One region of the Roseovarius sp. AK1035 genome, then DNA from elsewhere that is predicted to be linked to it. Evidence: riboswitches for the same ligand, from Rfam matches in the RefSeq annotation. Region 1 holds a riboswitch; each other region holds the start of a gene.
What was found. Region 1 has a riboswitch for thiamine pyrophosphate ahead of thiC (phosphomethylpyrimidine synthase ThiC). Riboswitches for the same ligand answer to the same signal wherever they lie in the genome.
Positions count from the first base shown of each region.

Region 1 (3,273 bases):
CCTATGTCTTGGTGGCAAATCTGCGCCTTCCGATCGCCCAAACCTGCCATCCTGCGTTAGCGCAATCACCGGCAAAGCCAGGCCCACCCCCGCAAGGTTACCGCTAACATCCTGTATTCCAACTGGAAAACGACTTTTACCGCTTTCCGGCGTCCTCTGCCCCGTCTATACGGACGCCAATTCAGCTATCAGGAGTCGCCCATGACCATCACCGTAGGAATCAACGGTTTCGGCCGTATCGGTCGCGCCACGCTTGCCCATATCTCGGAAAGCCTGCGCAACGATATCAAGGTGGTCAAGGTGAACGCAACCGGGCCGATTGAGACCGCAGCGCATCTGATGCGCTATGACAGCGTGCATGGCCGCTTTGCCCATCCCATCACCGTCGAGGGCCAGACGATGGACCTCGGGCGCGGCCCGATCCAGATGTTCTCGACCTATGACATGAACGAGTTGGATTGGGACGGGGTTGATGTGGTGCTCGAATGCACCGGCAATTTCAATGATGGCACCAAGGCCCGCACCCATCTTGAACGCGGCGCGCGCAAAGTGCTGATTTCGGCCCCCGCCAAGAACGTGGACCGCACCGTGGTCTACGGCGTCAACCATGACGCGCTCTTGGCCTCTGAGCGGATGATTTCAAACGGCTCTTGCACCACCAATTGCCTCGCGCCGCTGGCCAAGGTGCTGAATGATACGATCGGGATCGAGAGCGGCATCATGACCACGATCCACGCCTATACCGGTGACCAGCCGACGCTGGACCGTCGCCACAATGACCTCTACCGCGCCCGCGCCGCCGCGATGTCGATGATCCCCACCTCGACCGGGGCTGCCAAAGCGCTTGGTGAGGTGCTGCCGGAACTCGCGGGCAAACTCGACGGCTCTGCCATCCGCGTGCCCACGCCCAATGTCTCGGCGGTGGACCTGACCTTTGTCGCCAAGCGCGACGTGACCAAGGCCGATGTCAACGCCGTAGTGGCCGAGGCCGCCGCTGGCGCGATGAAGGGCGTTCTGGGCTATGATCCCGAACCCAAGGTCAGCATCGACTTCAACCACACCGAGGAAAGCTCGATCTTCGCCCCTGATCAGACCAAAGTGATCGGCAACCGTCTGGTGCGGGTGCTGGCATGGTATGACAACGAATGGGGCTTTTCCTGCCGCATGGCCGATGTCGCCGTCGCCATGGGCCGGTTGCAGTAAACAAGCCCTCACATTTTCTGCAGCGCCGGGCCGCGATACGCGCAGCCCGGCGCTTTGCCATTGGAACGCGCCGATCTGCCTCTGGGCTCGCAGGCCCGAAACTTCGGGTTGCGCGGCCCTCTGTTACCGCATACGCTTCTCCTACGCAGGGGAGTCCCAACTGAGGGACTGAGAGGCGGCTGGCAATCATCTTTGCAGATATTGCAGTGTCGCGACCCTTTGAACCTGACCCAGTTGATACTGGCGTAGGAAGCTAGGGCTCTCGATCATGCCACGTTCCGGCAGATCCCATGGCCTGAACCGGGGCGTATATGCCGCCCTCCTGCCTCCCTGCCACGCTCATCTGGTCTCTTTGTAGAAACTGACTCGAGGAGCACCAAAATGAACGTCCCCACCCAGAACATCACCCCGAGCGTGACCACGGGCCCCCTGCCCGCCTCTAGAAAAATCTATGTGAACGGCCAGCACTATCCCGAAATCGCAGTGCCCATGCGCGAAATCTCGACCCATCCCACCGCAGGCGAGGCACCGCTGGCCGTCTATGATAGCTCTGGTCCCTATACCGATCCAGACCGCACCACCGATATTCGCCAAGGCTTGCCGCCGCTTCGCCGCTCGTGGATCATGGCGCGCGGGACTGTGGAGGATTACGAGGGCCGCCACGTCAAGCCCGAGGATAACGGCTTTGTCACCGGCGATAGACTGGTGCCGGAGTTTCCGGTTCAGCGCCGGCCACTGCGCGCCAAGCCGGGGGCGGCCCCCACCCAACTGGCCTATGCCCGCGCAGGCCTTATCACGCCCGAGATGGAATTCGTGGCAATCCGCGAAAACCAGCTGCGGGAATTGACACCCTGTCACCGCGACGGCAACGACTGGGGCGCGAATATTCCCGACTACGTGACCCCCGAATTCGTACGGCAAGAGATTGCAGCAGGCCGCGCCATCATCCCCGCAAATATCAACCACCCGGAACTGGAGCCGATGATCATCGGCCGCAATTTTCTGGTCAAGATCAATGCCAACATGGGCACCTCCGCCGTCACCTCTTCGATGGAGGAAGAGGTCGAGAAACTGGTCTGGGCGATCCGCTGGGGGGCGGATACGGTGATGGATCTCTCGACGGGCCGCAACATCCACAACACGCGCGAATGGATCCTCCGCAACAGCCCCGTGCCCATCGGCACCGTGCCGATCTATCAGGCGCTGGAAAAGGTGAATGGCATTGCCGAAGACCTGACATGGGAGGTGTTCCGTGACACGCTGATCGAACAGGCCGAACAGGGCGTGGACTATTTCACCATCCATGCGGGCGTGCGCCTGCACATGGTGCCAATGACGGTAAACCGAGTGACAGGCATCGTCAGCCGAGGCGGTTCGATCATGGCCAAGTGGTGCCTGCATCACCACCGCGAGTCCTTTCTTTATGAGCATTTCGAAGACATCTGCGACATCTGCCGCCAATATGACGTGAGCTTTTCATTGGGCGATGGGCTGCGCCCCGGTTCTATCGCCGATGCCAATGACGCCGCTCAATTCGCCGAGTTGGAGACGCTGGGGGAACTCACGAAAATCGCGTGGCGCAAAGATTGCCAGGTGATGATCGAGGGGCCGGGCCATGTCGCCATGCACAAGATCAAAGAGAATATGGAGAAGCAGCTTGAATGCTGCCACGAGGCCCCGTTCTACACCCTTGGGCCACTCACCACCGATATCGCGCCGGGCTATGACCATATCACCAGCGGCATCGGGGCGGCGATGATCGGTTGGTTCGGCTGTGCGATGCTGTGCTATGTCACCCCCAAGGAACATCTGGGCCTGCCCGACCGCGACGATGTGAAAACCGGCGTCATCACCTACAAAATCGCGGCCCATGCGGCCGACCTTGCCAAGGGCCTGCCGGGGGCGCAGCGGCGTGACGACGCGCTCAGCCGCGCGCGCTTTGAATTCCGCTGGGAGGATCAATTCAACCTCTCGCTCGACCCGGAAACCGCCCGCGACTTCCACGATCAGACCTTGCCCAAAGAGGCGCATAAGGTGGCGCATTTCTGCTCGATGTGCGGGCCGAAATTC
Region 1 covers NZ_CP030099.1:2,489,050-2,492,322, reverse strand. Annotated here, with positions in the region: gene gap (type I glyceraldehyde-3-phosphate dehydrogenase) at 202-1,203, shown strand; TPP riboswitch at 1,341-1,472, shown strand; gene thiC (phosphomethylpyrimidine synthase ThiC) at 1,585-3,273, shown strand, end outside.

Region 2 (3,273 bases), 310 kb from region 1:
GCGCCATAGCGACCTTGGACCAGAGGCCATAGCCCAACCAGAGCGTGAGGATGGGCGCGAGGGCAAAGACCGGGATCGCTTGGGAGAATACCATGATCGGGCGTATAAGCCGGCGCGCCATGGGCGAAGAGGCCAGACCAATCGCCGAAAGACCGCCCAAGATTGCGCCCAGGGCCAGACCGATCAACACCTCTGCCGCCGTTATTGTGGCATGATGGGCAATCAGCGCGCGGCTGGCCCAGAGGGTTTCCGCCACGCGGGCCGGCCCGGGCAGAATGAAGGGCGGCAGCGCCGCGAGCGTCACCAGCGCCTGCCAGAGCACGAGTGCAAGGGCTGTCGAACTTGCGATGGTGACAAGGCGGCTCATGCGGCGGGGTATCCGGCAAGGGCCGCGTCAAAGAAGGCGCGTTCGAGACGTGTTGCCGTAACAAAGGCGGATTGCGCGGCGGCTTGATCCTCGGGGGTGAGGCTGGGCCAGACCTGATCAAGCTGACCGCGCAGATAGGTCACAACCCCCTCGAACCCCGGCCCGCTGTGCAGGGTGATCCATTCCCCGAACCAGAAAGGCAAGTCTGCGGCGCGGTTCGCATGCGGGCTGGCCCAATCCAGATAGGTCCATTCGGCCACGCTGAGGACCGCAATCATCTGCGCATAGCTGCCTGATTTTGCCGCCGCGCGCATCAGTGCCTGAAATTCGGCTGTGATCGGATGGGGCGTTGCAGGTGGCTCTGTTGTTCCGCCAAGCGCCGCGATTGCGCGCAGGAAATAGGTATTCTCCGGCCCCGAGATCAGCCCGAGAAACTGTGCCGCCGGGATCGCATCGGGCAGGCTGGGCGCATGGGCGATGGCAGAGGCCAGAAGCCGCACGAAATCTTCGATAAAGAGGTAATCCTGTTGCAGATAGGCGAGCATGCGGGCCTTGGGCAACGTGCCCGCCGCAAGCTGATCGGTGAAGGGATGCCGGGTGGCGGCCTGCCAATCGGTGGCCACAAGGGATTTGAGGTGTTCGGTGGGGCGCATCTTTTTCTCCTGTCAGGCGGGGGCGCGCAGGCGGGCCAAAAGACGGCCCTGCGCCGCGAGAGTTTCGGGGTCATCCACGGCGCGTGGCACCGGGGCTGCGGGCGGGGTCACATCCTCTAGCCCGGTTTCGGTCAGGATGTGGATGGCATGGCCCATGCGCGCGGCCTCAGCCGGGTCATGTGTGACCATCAGGACTGTGCGTCCTGCCAGATGGGTGGCCGAAAGATCCTGCATCTGCGCGCGGGTGCGGGCATCGAGCGCCGAAAACGGCTCGTCCAGCAGAACGATGGAGCGGTCCTCCATCAACGTGCGGGCCAGTGCCACGCGCTGTTTCTGCCCCCCCGAGAGCGCATGAGGCCGCTTGTCTGCATGGTCGGCCAGACCGACCCGCGCCAGCATCTCTCGCGCGCGCGCCACGTCGCGCGGCGTCCCGCGCAGCCGCGCCCCAAGCGTTACATTGCCCAGCACATCGAGCCACGGCATCAGCATGTCGCCTTGGGCCATCAGCGCCATGCGCCCTGACAGTGGCCCGCCATCAGAGGCCGTGATCGTGCCGGTAAACTCTGTCACCTCATCCACCCCGGCGATCAGGCGCAGCACCGTGGTTTTGCCCACGCCCGAAGGGCCGAGCAGGCAGGTGATGCGCCCGGCGGACAAGGTCAGCCGCAGTGGGCCAAACACCGGTACAGCGCCAATCCGGGCGTGGCCATCAAGGGTCAGACTGGGCGGGGCGGTCATGCGCGGCCTCTTCAAACAGGGCTCGCGGGCAGGGGGATGGCGCGCCGCTGCGCGGTTTCCGTTCCCTCCGCCGGTGCGAGCCGGATCAGGTTCGATGGGTTGGTGCAAGACCTCTCAGCCCCAAGGGGCACCCCAACGGATGCTCCAGATGTAGCCGCAGCGCTCTGCGATGACAAGGGCGCGATAGGGGCTGCAATATACTGAGGATTTTAGATGTTCAGGGGGCCTTAACCCTTGGCTGTCAGGATGCAGGCATCTGAGAGGAGGATGCCATGCACGGGCTGGTCAACCGCGCGATTGAGCGATTTGTCAGGGATACCTATGGGCGCGATGTCTGGATCGGCACGATTCAACGGTTGGACCTGGGCTTTACCGAGTTTGAAGCGATGATGGTCTATGAGGCGCGCATCACCGAAGAGGTGTTGACCGCGGTTGGCGCTCGATTGGCGCGCGGGCGTGACGAACTGCTTGAGGATATCGGCACCTATCTGGTGTCGCACCCCGCGACCGAGGCGCTGCGCCGTCTGTTGCGCTTTGGGGGGGTGGATTATGTGGAGTTTTTGCATTCTCTTGATGATCTGCCAGAGCGCGCGCGCCTTGCAGTCGCCGATCTGGGGCTGCCTGCGCTGGAATTACAAGACCGAGGGGCGGGGGTTTATGCTCTGCATGTGGGGCTGCCCAAGGGGCATGATCTGCGGCTTGGCCCGGTGGTGGTCGGGCTTTTGCGCGCCATGGCGGATGACTATGGCGCGCTTGCGCTGGTCGAGCATCAGGGGGATGGCGCGGACTATGAGATCATTGAGGTGCGTTTGTTGGATGAGGGGTTCGCGCATGGGCGGGCCTTTGCTCTGGGGCTTGGGGAAAGCGCGGCATGACTGTTCAGGATAGGGGGCTTTTGCCGCTGCTTGCGGGGCTTTGCCCGATGCATGCGGTTCTGGACGCCGAGGGCCATCTGGTGCAGGCGGGGCCAACCTTTGCCAAGCTTTTTGGTGCGCGCGCGCTGCAGGGCATGCGGTTTCTGGATCTGATCGAACTGCGCCGCCCGCATCAGGCGGGGAATATGGCGGACCTTCTGGCCTGCGCCGGGGCGCGGCTTCGGCTGCGGCTGCGCGCGGCCCCCCATACCGCGCTCAAGGGCGTGCTTTTGGCGGTGCCGGGGGGCGGGGCGGTGGTGAATCTCGCGTTCGGGATTTCCGTGGTCGAGGCGGTGCGCGACTTTGACCTGACCGGCGCTGACTTTGCGGCGACGGATCTGACGACCGAGATGCTCTATTTGATCGAGGCAAAATCCGCCGCGATGGACGCCTCGCGCAAGCTGAACCTGCGCTTGCAGGGCGCACGCATTGCCGCAGAAGAGCAGGCGTTTACGGATATGTTGACGGGACTGCGGAACCGCCGCGCCCTTGACCATGTGTTGGATCGGTTGATGCAGAGTGAGCAGGATTTCGCGCTGCTGCATCTCGATCTCGATTTTTTCAAACAGGTGAATGACACCTTGGGCCATGCGGCGGGCGA
Region 2 covers NZ_CP030099.1:2,795,159-2,798,431, forward strand. Annotated here, with positions in the region: gene RAK1035_RS13365 (ABC transporter permease) at 1-367, opposite strand, end outside; gene RAK1035_RS13370 (TenA family protein) at 364-1,020, opposite strand; gene RAK1035_RS13375 (ABC transporter ATP-binding protein) at 1,033-1,758, opposite strand; TPP riboswitch at 1,804-1,903, opposite strand; gene RAK1035_RS13380 (heme NO-binding domain-containing protein) at 2,031-2,633, shown strand; gene RAK1035_RS13385 (GGDEF domain-containing protein) at 2,630-3,273, shown strand, end outside.
Region 2: linked by a shared signal. The riboswitch ahead of RAK1035_RS13375 (ABC transporter ATP-binding protein) and the one ahead of thiC (phosphomethylpyrimidine synthase ThiC) in region 1 are both predicted to bind thiamine pyrophosphate.

Region 3 (3,273 bases), 1.2 Mb from region 1:
TTGGCCGCGCCATAACCCAGCTCGATCAGCAGCGCATCAAGCGATGGTGCAGTGGTGTCCTGCACAGTGCCGTTAACCGTGATCTTCATGATAAAACTCCGGTTTCTGAGTATCGCCCGAGACCATCTCTGCTGCCATACGCGCCACCGCAGGCGACAAGAGGAAGCCGTGGCGAAAGAGGCCGTTGACATAAACTGTGCCTCCCTTGCGGGAAACGCGCGGAAGGTTGTCGGGGAAAGCAGGGCGTGCATCAGCGCCAATTTCCAGCACCTCCGCCTCGCCAAAAGCGGGGTGCAGAGCATAGGCAGCCGACAGCAGCTCCATCACGGACCGAGCCGAGGCACGGCCGCGCTCCGTGCTCTCGATCTGTGTCGCACCCAGCATGAATACACCATCGCCCCGTGGCACGATGTAGAGTGGAAACCGCGGGTGCAACAGGCGAATGGGCCTTGTCAGGGTCACATCACGGCTGCGCAGCACCAGCATCTCTCCCTTGACCCCCCGCAGATCGGGCAAACTGTCCTGCGCGGCGAGGCCGCGACAGTCGATCACCGAACCATGAGGCTCTGCCGCATCTTGTTCGAATCGCACGCCTGCGTCCACCAGGCGCTTGTGCAGGTGATGCAGTGCCGCGCGAGGATTGATATGCGCCTCATCAGGAAAGAAAAGTGCGCGGTCGTGGCGCTCAACCAAATGCGGCTCTAACACGGCCAATTCTTCGCCTGTTACAAATCGATGCCCCATGGTTCGGCGGGCGAACTGATCCAGTTCGCGGCGGTCGCGCTGCAAGGTGACAACGAGCGAGCCCCGTCGGATTACCTCAACTCCCTGTGCCGCCCACCAATCGGCGGCCGCTTGACCCAATCGCACCACTGGCTCTTCTGCGGAAAAGCCCTCGCAAAATGGGGCCAGCATGCCGCCTGCCCACCAAGAGCAGGCATGCGCGCCGGGTGATGGTGCGGGATCGCGTAAAGTAACGTCAATGCCACGCGCGACAAGTTCGGTTGCCACGCAGAGGCCAACGATGCCCGCGCCCCGGATGGTGACAGGCCCTGTCATGTCCAAACCTCGTGAAAGTGGTGCACCGGGCCATGGCCCTTGCCAATTTCCAGCGTATCTGCGGCGAGAATGGCGCGATGCAACCAGCCATGGGCAGTTTCAACCGCTTTTGGCAAGGTTAGTCCCTTTGCGAGATGTGCCGCAATGGCCGATGATAGCGTGCAGCCAGTGCCATGGGTGTTGCGCGTGGCGATGCGGGGGGCGTCGAGGCGATATGTTGCGTCAGCAATCAGCCAATCGGTGCAAGTCTCGCCTTGCGCGTGCCCGCCCTTCATCAAGACGGCCACGGCACCCATGTCCCGCAGAAGCGCGCCCTGCGCCTGCATTTCCGTACTGTCGCGCGCCTCTGACATGCCCAAAAGTGCTGCCGCCTCTGGCAGGTTCGGGGTGAGGAGATCGGCACGTGGCACAAGGTGCTCCACGAGGGCGGCACGCGCAGCGTCCGGCAAGAGGCGCGCGCCGGATTTTGCGACCATCACGGGATCAAGGACGATGGGGCCATGATACTCCGCCAGAGCCCGCGCCACTGTTTCGATGAGACCTGCGTCGCCCAGCATGCCGATCTTGATGCAATCGACCCTGATATCGCCTAAAACAGCTAAAATCTGTGCTTCAACAGTCGCGTTAGGGATGGGATGCACATCGGTCACCGCACAGGTGTTTTGGGCTGTCACGGCGGTAATCACGCTCGTTCCATAGACGCCCAGTGCCGAAAACGTCTTGAGATCTGCCTGAATGCCCGCGCCGCCGCCGCTGTCGGAGCCCGCGATTGTCAAAGCTGTGGCAATCATCTGCCGTTCCTCTCATCTTGCGGGGAAACGGACGGAGTGCGCACCGGGCGTGCTGAGGTCCGTTCCCTACGCCGGCATCACCCGGATCAGGTTCGATGGGTTGGCTTTGCACCTCTCAGCCCTGAACACGGGCACCCCAACGGATATGCCTGATTGCTAACAGCCGGTTCTGCGCGCTGCAAGAGGAGAATGCGAGACAGGAAATGTCGCAAACAGCCGTCAAACCGGCGTGTAAACACGCCACTTTGGGGCAGTCCCTCTTGCAGAAGGTTGCTCAGATGTCCTGTGTTCTAGACTGCCCTCAGTTCGACCGCGTCGCGAAATTCGTGCTCGATCCCGCGCTTGACGTTCCGCAAGAGGTGCTGGAGCGTATTGCCCTCCTGCTGGTTGATACGCTCGGCGTGGCTGCGGGGGCCGCGACACTGGAGGTGGGTCAGATTGCACGCGATTTTGCGGTAGAGTTTCATGCGGCGTCTAGTGACAAACACAGCGCAACTTTGCTATTTGACGGGCGAACCTGTGCAATGCCTGGGGCGGCTTGGGCGCTTGCTACGCAGATCGACAATCTTGATGGGCATGACGGCTACAACCCGACCAAAGGGCATATCGGCTGCGCGCTGGTGCCAGCGCTCTTTGCCTATGCTGGGCAGCATCCACAGTTGACCGGGCGGCAGGCGCTCACTGCGCTTGCGATGGGCTATGAGGTGGCGGCACGGGTCGGTGTGGCGCTTCATGCCACGGTCAGCGATTACCATACCTCGGGCGCTTGGAATGCGCTGGGTGTTGCGGCCCTTGGGGCGCATCTGCGCAGGCAGACCTCGGATGTGTTGCGCGAGGCTCTGGGGATCGCGGAATATCATGGGCCGCGCAGCCAGATGATGCGCGAGATTGCCAATCCCACCATGTTGCATGACGGATCGGGAATGGGGGCTCTTGTAGGAATTTCGTCACTGTTTCTTGCAGAACGCGGCTTTACCGGCGCGCCCGCGATTACGGTCGAGAGAGAAGACGTGGCGCGTATTTGGGAAGATTTGGGACAGGATTGGACCATCCTGCGCAACTACATCAAACCCTATCCGATTTGCCGTTGGGCGCATGGCGCGCTGGAAGGGGTGCGTGTTCTGATGGTCGAGCAAGGGCTGCGCGCCGCAGAGATTGAGCGGCTTGAAGTGGCGACATTTGCCCAATCCGCCGCGCTTTTCCCGGGCCTTCCCAAGACGACGAGCGAGGCGCAGTATTCTCTGGGTTTTGCGCTTGCCACGCTGCTGGTGCATGGGCGCATCGGGCCAGAGCACATCACCGGTTCGGGCCTGAACGATCCGGAGGTCGCCCGCCTGCACGCGCGGATCACGGTGCGTGAAGAACCGCGCCATTCTGCCCGCTTTCCCGACGGGCGCTGGTCTGATGTGACGGCGATCCTGCA
Region 3 covers NZ_CP030099.1:1,279,305-1,282,577, forward strand. Annotated here, with positions in the region: gene thiS (sulfur carrier protein ThiS) at 1-89, opposite strand, end outside; gene RAK1035_RS06180 (FAD-dependent oxidoreductase) at 73-1,059, opposite strand; gene thiD (bifunctional hydroxymethylpyrimidine kinase/phosphomethylpyrimidine kinase) at 1,056-1,850, opposite strand; TPP riboswitch at 1,897-1,999, opposite strand; gene RAK1035_RS06190 (MmgE/PrpD family protein) at 2,129-3,273, shown strand, end outside.
Region 3: linked by a shared signal. The riboswitch ahead of thiD (bifunctional hydroxymethylpyrimidine kinase/phosphomethylpyrimidine kinase) and the one ahead of thiC (phosphomethylpyrimidine synthase ThiC) in region 1 are both predicted to bind thiamine pyrophosphate.